Regions from separate parts of the Terrisporobacter muris genome, predicted to be linked through region 2. Evidence: riboswitches for the same ligand, from Rfam matches in the RefSeq annotation. Region 2 holds a riboswitch; each other region holds the start of a gene.
What was found. Region 2 has a riboswitch for glycine ahead of NSA58_RS16935 (saccharopine dehydrogenase family protein). Riboswitches for the same ligand answer to the same signal wherever they lie in the genome.
Positions count from the first base shown of each region.

Region 1: it holds a riboswitch for glycine, as region 2 does, so the genes downstream of both, NSA58_RS11870 (alanine/glycine:cation symporter family protein) here and NSA58_RS16935 (saccharopine dehydrogenase family protein) in region 2, are expected to answer to the same signal.
Region 3: it holds a riboswitch for glycine, as region 2 does, so the genes downstream of both, NSA58_RS05385 (GrdX family protein) here and NSA58_RS16935 (saccharopine dehydrogenase family protein) in region 2, are expected to answer to the same signal.

Region 1 covers NZ_JANKBY010000149.1:4,257-7,466, reverse strand. The annotation lists gene NSA58_RS11875 (PepSY domain-containing protein) at 1-20, opposite strand, end outside; gene NSA58_RS11870 (alanine/glycine:cation symporter family protein) at 148-1,518, opposite strand; glycine riboswitch at 1,753-1,841, opposite strand; gene NSA58_RS11865 (bactofilin family protein) at 2,282-3,210, opposite strand, start outside.
Region 2 covers NZ_JANKBY010000320.1:643-3,852, forward strand. The annotation lists gene NSA58_RS16935 (saccharopine dehydrogenase family protein) at 1-1,124, opposite strand, end outside; glycine riboswitch at 1,338-1,444, opposite strand; gene asnB (asparagine synthase (glutamine-hydrolyzing)) at 1,544-3,210, opposite strand, start outside.
Region 3 covers NZ_JANKBY010000041.1:12,615-15,824, forward strand. The annotation lists gene grdB (glycine reductase complex selenoprotein B) at 1-114, opposite strand, end outside; gene NSA58_RS05380 (glycine/sarcosine/betaine reductase component B subunit) at 133-1,413, opposite strand; gene NSA58_RS05385 (GrdX family protein) at 1,554-1,916, opposite strand; glycine riboswitch at 2,085-2,184, opposite strand; gene grdA (glycine/sarcosine/betaine reductase complex selenoprotein A) at 2,391-2,861, opposite strand; gene grdB (glycine reductase complex selenoprotein B) at 2,886-3,210, opposite strand, start outside.

The DNA.
Region 1 (3,210 bases), on a different contig from region 2:
ACCATTTTTTTTAATTTCATTGAAATCTCTCCTTTTTTATTTTTTATACTATATATACAAAAGTTAAGTTCTATTTTGGGTCCCTTTTTTGTAAAAATATAAAAATTTTTTAAAAAAGTTTTTACTTTTTCAATAAAATCTACTATATTAACCTATTTTTTCACTATCTAATTTAGTTTTTCTATCTAAATATTCTAAGTATAATTTAGTTTCTGATATAATCACTGGAGATAGAGCAAGTAATGCGATTAAATTTGGTAAAGCCATAAGACCATTTACTATATCAGCTATAATCCATACCATTTCCAGTTTTAAAAATGCACCAAGTAATACCATAAGCACAAATAAAGTTCTAAATAAATTTATCTTTTTAACACCAAATAAAAATTCAAAACATCTTTCTCCGTAATAACTCCACCCAAGAATGGTTGTAAATGCAAATAGACTTAAACTTATTGTTAAAAATATTGGTCCTAAATTAGGAAGCACTGATGCAAAAGCCGATTGAGTCATTATAGCTCCATTTAAATCACTTTGCCACACACCTGAAATTATTAAAGACATTCCTGTTAATGTACAAATTATTATACTATCTATAAAAGTACCTGTCATTGATATAAGCCCTTGTTCTGCTGGCCAATTAGTTTTTGCTGCAGCTGCTGCAATTGGAGCACTACCAAGACCTGACTCATTTGAAAATACACCACGAGCTATACCATTTCTAATAGCCATAGATACTGTTGCCCCCATAAACCCTCCTGCTGCAGCCTGACCTGTAAAAGCACTTTTAAATATTAAAATAAAAGTTTCTGGTATTAATTCATAAGATTTTCCTAAAATGGTAAAACATATTAATATATATACTACTGTCATAAAAGGAACTATCTTTGTTGCAACATTCGATATACTTTGAAGACCTCCAAATACTACTAGAGCAACGCAAATAGCTAATATTATACCTGTTACTTTTGGATCTATATTGAAAGAACCTTGCACTGCATCTGTAATTGAATTAACTTGTGAAAAAGTACCTATTCCTAAAAGTGCCACTAATATACCACTTATAGCAAAGAACGATGCTAAAGGTCTCCATTTTTCACCCATACCATTTACTATGTAGTACATTGGTCCACCAGATACTTGACCATTTTCATCCTTAGTTCTAAATTTTATAGCAAGTAAACCTTCTGAGTATTTAGTCGCCATTCCAAAAAATGCTGCAAGCCACATCCAAAATAACGCTCCTGGTCCCCCAGCTTTAATCGCTGTGGCAACCCCTACTATATTACCTGTTCCTATTGTTGCTGCAAGAGCTGTACATAATGCTCCAAAACTTGAAATATCACCACTACCATCATTTTCAGCTTTAAAAATTAATTTTAATGCCTTAGGTAATTTTACAATTTGTATTAGTCCCAGTCTTATAGTAAGGTAAATACCTGTACCTACTAATAAAATTAATAATGGTGGCCCCCATATAAAACTGTCCACTTGGTTTAATAAGTTAAGAAAATCCATAAAAAACACTCCTTTTGTAATTAAATAATTAAGTACAAAATCATATAATCCTTTATGAATAAAGACAAGAATAGATTGCATTCTGCATACAATAATTATATGCAGTTTACTAAAAATATAATAATTACGAATATGTATAAAATATAAATTCCTTACAATTAAAAAATACTAAATCTTAAAGATGATTTAGTATAGGATTTCATACATATCAAAGAAAAGCATAAATATGCTTTATATATATTCTCTGTCCTTTTGCCTGAGAGATTGAGCAATTAAGCCTTGCCCCTTCGGCGCCCTTCACGGGTCTCTCCAGAGTTTCCTATTCTTTACAGTCCCACTTTGTAAGTACCTGAGAGTATGACTCCTTCGGTGTGTCCTAAGACAACTCTTCTGTAAAGCTTCATCAGATTATTGACTTGTTAACTTGTAACAATAATAATATATTATCTTCCAATACTTGTCAAATGCTTAATATAAATTTTTATATAAAATTTTTTTGTATACTTAGGCTAAAAAAGATACCACTTTTTCATAATCATCAATATTTATATTTAATGATTGTCCCAACCCTATAACTGCCAAAATCAAACTGTCTATTTCAGACTTATTTACTTTTTCCATATGTTTTTACATAGAATCCTTTGTATCTTTACTTGATTTGTCTAAAACTTATAAATTACTTTTAAATCAATTTAATTTTATGCGCTATTTCTCATCTATATAATTATAAAAAAATATGGGTTATAAAATAACCCATATTTCATTAGTTTACTTCTATTCTATTTTCTTTATATTTTATTGATTGATAAAATGTATACACTATTAGTCCTTGTGTAATCATTCCACTTACTACCCATACAAAACTGCCAATCATTGGTAAAAGGCTTAGTAGTCTTACAATTAGTATTCCCACTAAAAGTTGTAAATACGGATTTTTCTTCTTAAGCATAAATCTTCCAAGTACTATTCCCATAATTACTGGTGATAAGTAAACTACTATGAAATACATAATTAACGATAAAATTCCAAGAGGCAATGCTATTACAGTAATGAATAATAATAAACTAACTATTGGCACTAATATAAATGATGCCATTCCTCCAAAAACTATTGGAAGTGGCTGTTTAACTAATAAATCATCACTACTTATAAAGAACTTTTTAAATAAGGAATATAAAACTATTCCAAGTACTAATGATGCTACAATGGATATAATAGTTCCAAAACCTACTAAGGCTTTTAATTCATTTTCATTAGTCGAATTTTCTATTTTAGTATATTGTATGTCATCCATAGTTACATTTGAGTTGACAATTGGCTCTTTAGATGAATATACTTTTATATTGCCTGTAATCTCTCCATTATCAGCTATAATCAATTCATCACAAGTGACATTAACATCACCATCGATTTTACCATTAATTATTATTGTATTTCCTGTGGCATAAAACCCTTTACAACTACCTTTAAAATTAATATTTTCTGCTGAAATATAAACAGCTTTTGCAGTAGTCTTCTCACCTATATTGATATTTTGACCAAAGGATGTAATATTTTTTACATTCTTACTATTAATATTTAAAGTTTGTGCACCACATCTTATATTTCCCTTTAACTCATCTGATGTTATATCTATCTTCTCACCAAGAGCTATAACATCGCCGTCTACATTATCTTTCACAGAAAGTGATT
Region 2 (3,210 bases):
CTAAGAGCTGCACCAAATCCTGTTTGAGCTACTACTGCTTGCATCCCCCATCTTCTTATTGATTCTTTATTATCAAAAGGCTGATACATAAATATTTCTTTTTTCTTTTTATCTTTTATACCTATACAGTGAACACCAACAAGCATCATACCTGTCATTTCATTACCAATATCTTTTGGTTGTGGTGCACAAGCTGCAACTACATCTCTTGGAACTACATTTACTCCACCTACATCTACTGGATGTATACTTCTAAGCCCCAAAGAATCAATTACTTTTAATGCATTTATTAAAGATGGATCTAATGCTATTTTGAAAGTAACTTTCTTAAGCCCATATTTACTTAAATATCTTTGCATAGTAACAACTTCTTCATGTTCTACTTTTACCAAAGTATTTTCTCCAACACCTTCAGGCATGATAAATTTTTCTTCTCCACAAAAAGCATCTTCTACTATAAATCCACCTTTCTCTTTATCATACTCCACATTTGGATTCATAACCTCATCTAAAATAGTCCATACATTAAATCCAAAGGTTATGTCATTTTCTTTAGCTCCTGGTATTTCTAAGTTGCCCCCATCTTTTACGTGTATCTCATGCAACTCATCAAATTCATATTCTGCAGCGTATTTAGCAAATACATTAACAACACCTGGGTCTATTCCCATACATATACAAGCCATCTGATTTTTCTTTTTCCACTCTTCATGTCTATCAAAATTATACTTAGTCATAGGTTCTATATAACTATTTTCTATACCAAGACCAAATTTAGGATTATCCATAGGCACCGACCAAGTTCCCATACTTCCGTAATTTGCGCCACCCTCATAAGCAGCATCAAAAATTATGTTACTTACAAATGGTGCGGCTGAATCCATTACAAAATCTATACTGTATTCTTTTATTAATTCAATCATTTCATCTTTATTTCTAGCATCAACTTGAACTGCTTTATAATTTTCTTTTTCTTTTAAATTTTCTATTACTTCATTGGCTCTTTGTAAATCGTAATCAGCTACTAAAACAAATTCTAACCATTCATTATGATTTTTTCTACTTTCTAGTATCCTTAATATTGATTCTCCTACTGCTCCTGATCCTACTAACATCATTCTCATAAATAATTTTTTCTCCTCTTATATGAATTTTTAAAATGTATATTCGTAGATAAATATGATTTTTAATTTGAGAGTTATGCTTTGTATTCAATTTATATTTTTTAACAAAAAAAGACAGAGTAATAAGCATGCTAAATAAGCATCTTATTACTCTGTCCTTTTGCCAGTTGGTTATAGCCACGTAGGCGACGGTATCCGTTCTCTCCAAAGCTTCGTCAAACAATCTTCCTTTTGCCTGTCAGTTTCAAAAAAGATTAAGATAAAATCTTTTTTTTGCTTCTTCGGCCTTACATCTAAGTAATGTCTAAGATTATTTTCATCCGATCATATTTATTTTACTACTCTATTTTATAACATATAATTTTTTTGTCAATAAAAAATTTAAATGATTCAAATATAATACTTGTTCAAAATAATTATTAAAATTGTATATTTAATTTTTCAATAAAAATTTGATACCATAAAGCAAACATAAATATAGTCCATACTTTTCTGGAATTATCTTTTTTATCACATATATGTTCATCTAAAAGTTTTATAGCATAATCCTTATTAATAAATTCATCAATATTTGAATCTAATATAGTTTTTCTTACTACATCACCTAATTCTTCTTTTAACCAAACTCTTATTGGTGTTGGAAATCCTAGCTTTTTCTTTTCAACTACGTGTTTTGGAACTATATCTTTAAATGCTTCTCTAAGTAATACTTTAGATTGGTTCTTTGTAACCTTTTGATCTAAACTTAACTTAGAAGATAATTCAAGAACTTCTTTATCTAAAAATGGAACTCTAAGTTCTATAGATGCACCCATCGACATTCTATCTCCTTTTAATAAAATATCTCCTGGTAGCCATGTATTCATATCTATATATTGCATAGTAGTTACATAATCATATCCTCTTTTTTCTGCTTCATCATAAATAGATTTAGTTGAATTTTGATAAATGAAATTATCACTATAATTATTTAAAACTTCTTTTAATTCCTTATTTTCAAATATTTTTGCATTACCTATATATCTATCTCTTAAGGGTGTAGTTGATCTAATCAAATAACTTTTACCTCTTACTTCTGGCATAATATTAGCTATTTTATTTACTGTATCATTAAGTTTATTAGGCATATTTAATAAAGGTTTTATACTAAAATATTCTTTATAGATATTATACCCTCCAAATAATTCATCTGCTCCTTCTCCAGATAAGACAACTTTGACATGTTTTCTCGCTTCCTTAGATAAAAAATATATTCCAAGAGCTGATGGATCAGCTAGCGGATCATCTAGTAGTTTAACAACTTCTGGCAAAGATTTTATATATTCTTTTTGACTCACCTTAATTTGTATATTTTCTATTCCTAATTCATCAGCAGTTTTTTTAGCTATATCTAACTCATTGTATCCATCTATTCCAAAACCTACTGAAAATGATTTTATATTAGGGTTAATTTTAGAAGCTAAAGTTGCTATTATGGATGAATCAATACCTCCAGATAAAAATGTTCCTACTTCAACATCAGATATTAAATGTTTTTTAACAGATTCATTAATCACATTATAAACATCTTCTTTGCTTATATCATTTCTTGTTTTGTAATCAATATCATAATAATTTTTTATAGTAAGTATATCATCTCTTATAGTAAAGTAATGATGTGGTGGTATTTTTTTTATTTCTTTTAACATGGTACCTTCACCATTTGTATATTGAAATGATAGATATTGTTGTAAAACCTCTTCATCAATACTTCTTTCATTGGATAAAAGTAATAAAGATTTGTACTCTGATGAGAAAGCTATAAAATCTTCATTTTCAAAGTAATACAAAGGTTTAATACCAAATATGTCTCTTGCTCCAAATAAAATTTGATTTTCTTCATCCCATATTAAAAAAGCATACATTCCCCTTAATTTTTCAACACATTTTTCTTTCATTTCAATATAAGATGTTAAAAGTACTTCAGTATCTGAATTAGTAGTAAATTTATGATTTTTTTCTTCTAATTTTTTTCTTAATTCTTCATGGTTATATATTTCACCATTAAAAATTATCACATTATTGTCTTTTTCAAAGGTCTGATGGC
Region 3 (3,210 bases), on a different contig from region 2:
GAAAGCAACACCTGGCCCCACTATTCCCTCTCTAACCTCAGGTTTAACATGAGCCATTTCTTCCCCACCTATTTGTGCGAAAAATTGATTTATATATTGAACAACTTTTATCATCTTCAACCCCCCTTTCAACTATCTAGCACTTAATTTATTAAATCCAAGTTCATTAGTAGCTCCAGTTATTACTTGAAGCTCTGCAACTATTGAACCATCTGGTTGTAAACTTCCATCAAATCCACCAGCTATAACATCAGCTACCTCAGCATATCCAATTACTTTATCCATTGGAGGAAGAGTAACTACCATATTTGCATTTCCACCTGTAACAACTGCATTTGCAAGAGGATCAGCATCAGCTAATGATTGAGATTTTCCATCTCTACCTGCATATTCATCAGTAACTATAACTGTTTTTATACCTTTTTCCTCTATCTTTTTACAGTTCATTATTAAGTCTGTATCTGGGTTACCAAATCCTTCTTGAGTTATAACAACCCCATCAAGTCCTAAAAACTCTGCTAATTTTGCACTCCAGTTAGAAGATCTTTCCTTATCAGCAAGGTAAACGTTTTCATTGGTTAGAATTACCCCAACAAAGTTTAACTCTTTACCATGCTTTTCAAATAAATCATGTATAACTGGGTTATTTAAATGATGATAAGTTGTGTTTTTGTCACATGCAGAAACACAGTTACCACTTACTACTGCACCATCCATTATTTCTGTTGGATTTATCAAGGTAGATATCGTTTTCTTAGCATCTACTCCATAAACATAAGTATCATGTAATAATCCTTGAGTTTGAAGCATATACACATAAGCTACTCTTGGTAGTTCTGGGTATTTTTTGTATCCTTCTATTATTGAATCTGTTTCATAAACTTCAACTTCATCTGGAGTTATATCTTTAGCTAACTCACCTAAGTATATAGCCGCTTTATATCCAGCATATCTTACAGCTTCTTCGTGATTATGTTGTTTTAAACCATCTGCTGGTTCACAAACTACTACCAAGTTGTTTAATTGAGAGAAAGGTGTATATTTAGAACCCTCACCACTCATATCTATTATTCCTTCTTGGAAACCTACTATCTTTCCTGTTGTAACTACAGCAGAACCTTTAAGTACATTAGTTTTACCCGAGCCAACTGTTGTAACCTTGTTTATCATACCTGGGAAAATTCCACCTTGTCCTTCAACTTTAACTCTTGGTTCTATAACATCTTTAACTGGCATAATACGAGTACTATCGCCTGGTTTTGCTATTTCTAAGTCAACTGACTTAATATTTTCATCTTCCATTAACAAGTCAATTAATTCTTGCTTATTAACATAAATAACTCCATCTTCCACTTTTGAAACATCAGAAAAACATATGTCCTTAATTTTTACATATCCTAATTCTAATTTCAAAAAAATCACCTCCATAAATTTTATTACTTGAGCTAGGTATTTATTTAAAAGCACTCTAAGTGCTATTAAAACATATTAGTATTTCTATGGAATAATCAATTCTACTAAATATATTGCACTTACTTCTAAATACACAATCTTTAAGAAAGAGCGTTTTGAATTATTGATAAATCTACAATTTTAAAATCTTCAATTATTCTATCTGTTAATTCAATAGTGTAATCTTTATCTTTTTTAAATTTATCATAAGTTATAATTGCATTTTCAATAATCATTAAAGATTTGTAATCTAGGGATTTTTTATAATCAGATATTAAGACTGACTTATATGGAGTTTCATTTGGTTTTATGCTACTAGATAGTGGATGAGTCAAAAGTACATATCCTTCATGCACTCTGTCTCTTACATAAAGTAAGATTTCTCTAAAGGAACATTCTTTATAATAGATTTTATAATCATTTTTATATTTTTCATGTACCTTGTTGTTATTAGTTATTATCATATATTTATCCCCCCAGAATATTTCTTTTTGGCAATAAAAATAGCAGAAAGCTACCCTAGCTTTCTGCTCTGTATTTAACCTGAGAGTTTTCCCCTAATATGTAGAGTTGCCCCTTCGGTGCACATATATCTAATGATAAAACTTAAGATATCATGCTTTCCAGAGTTAAGTCGTACTACGGTCCTTTTGCCTGAGAGTATCCCCAACATTCGCTTTATATTGGCTTATTCCTTCGGCGCTTATTACAAGTCTCTCCCGTAATAGTCATCCTTAATATAATAATTATCTTATTATTCTGTCATTTTAATTTTTTATTAATTTTATAGATTTTTTCTATATTAATTAGATTATAATTAACTTTATCTATAATAAGCAACAAGTTTTTTTATGTTTTTTCATGTTTTTTTATGTTTTTATTTTTACCATACTCATCACTTTTCACATATTATATTAAGGATAACTAGTTATAAGTTTTTAGTATTTACAATATTGTTCTCTAATAGTAGCCATTTCATTAACTATATCATCAACATCAAGTACCATTTCCATCATTCCTATTTGTTCATCATATACACCTGAGTCAAATTCGTCTTTTACTTGTGCCTCACAAGCATGATATACTTGAAGTCCTAACTGGACTCCTGTCAATGGACCTGCATATGTTGGGTCACCTGCAGTAACTGTTTCAGCAGCAAGACCTGCTGCTTCACCTTCAGCTGCACCTAATAAAACTACAACATTTTCACAGCCGAATTCTTCTGCAAATTCCTTTACTCTTTTTTGATTTTCTAAGTCCATTGCTCCAGCAGCAGTTCAGACAAAACATTCAGTTGAAGAGAATACAACCTCTCCACCTGCAGTTTTTACACACTCTTCTATTGCTGGACCAGGAATACCATCTCTGTCACCAATTATGATGACTTTCTTTTTTTCTAATATACTCATTAGAAATACCTCCTGATCTACATTTTATTCAAATACAGTTTGATCTTCTATTTCAGTTTGTAATGCTTTAAAAGCTTTTGTTACAAGATTTCTTCTTATTTTTTGTTCTTCTTCTAATGGTAATGCTGGGTTTCCAAGAGGATGAGGTATTGCTATTGTTGGTACTATTCTATTAGCTCCAACTGTCAAAGAAATAGGTACTACTGTACACATGTGTACTACTGGTATTCCAGCTCTTTCTATTTCTTTTACCATCGTTGCACCGCAACGAGTACAAGTGCCTCACGTACTAGTTAGAATTACAGCGTCAACACCATCAGCTTTCAACTCCTGAGCATATTTTGCTGCA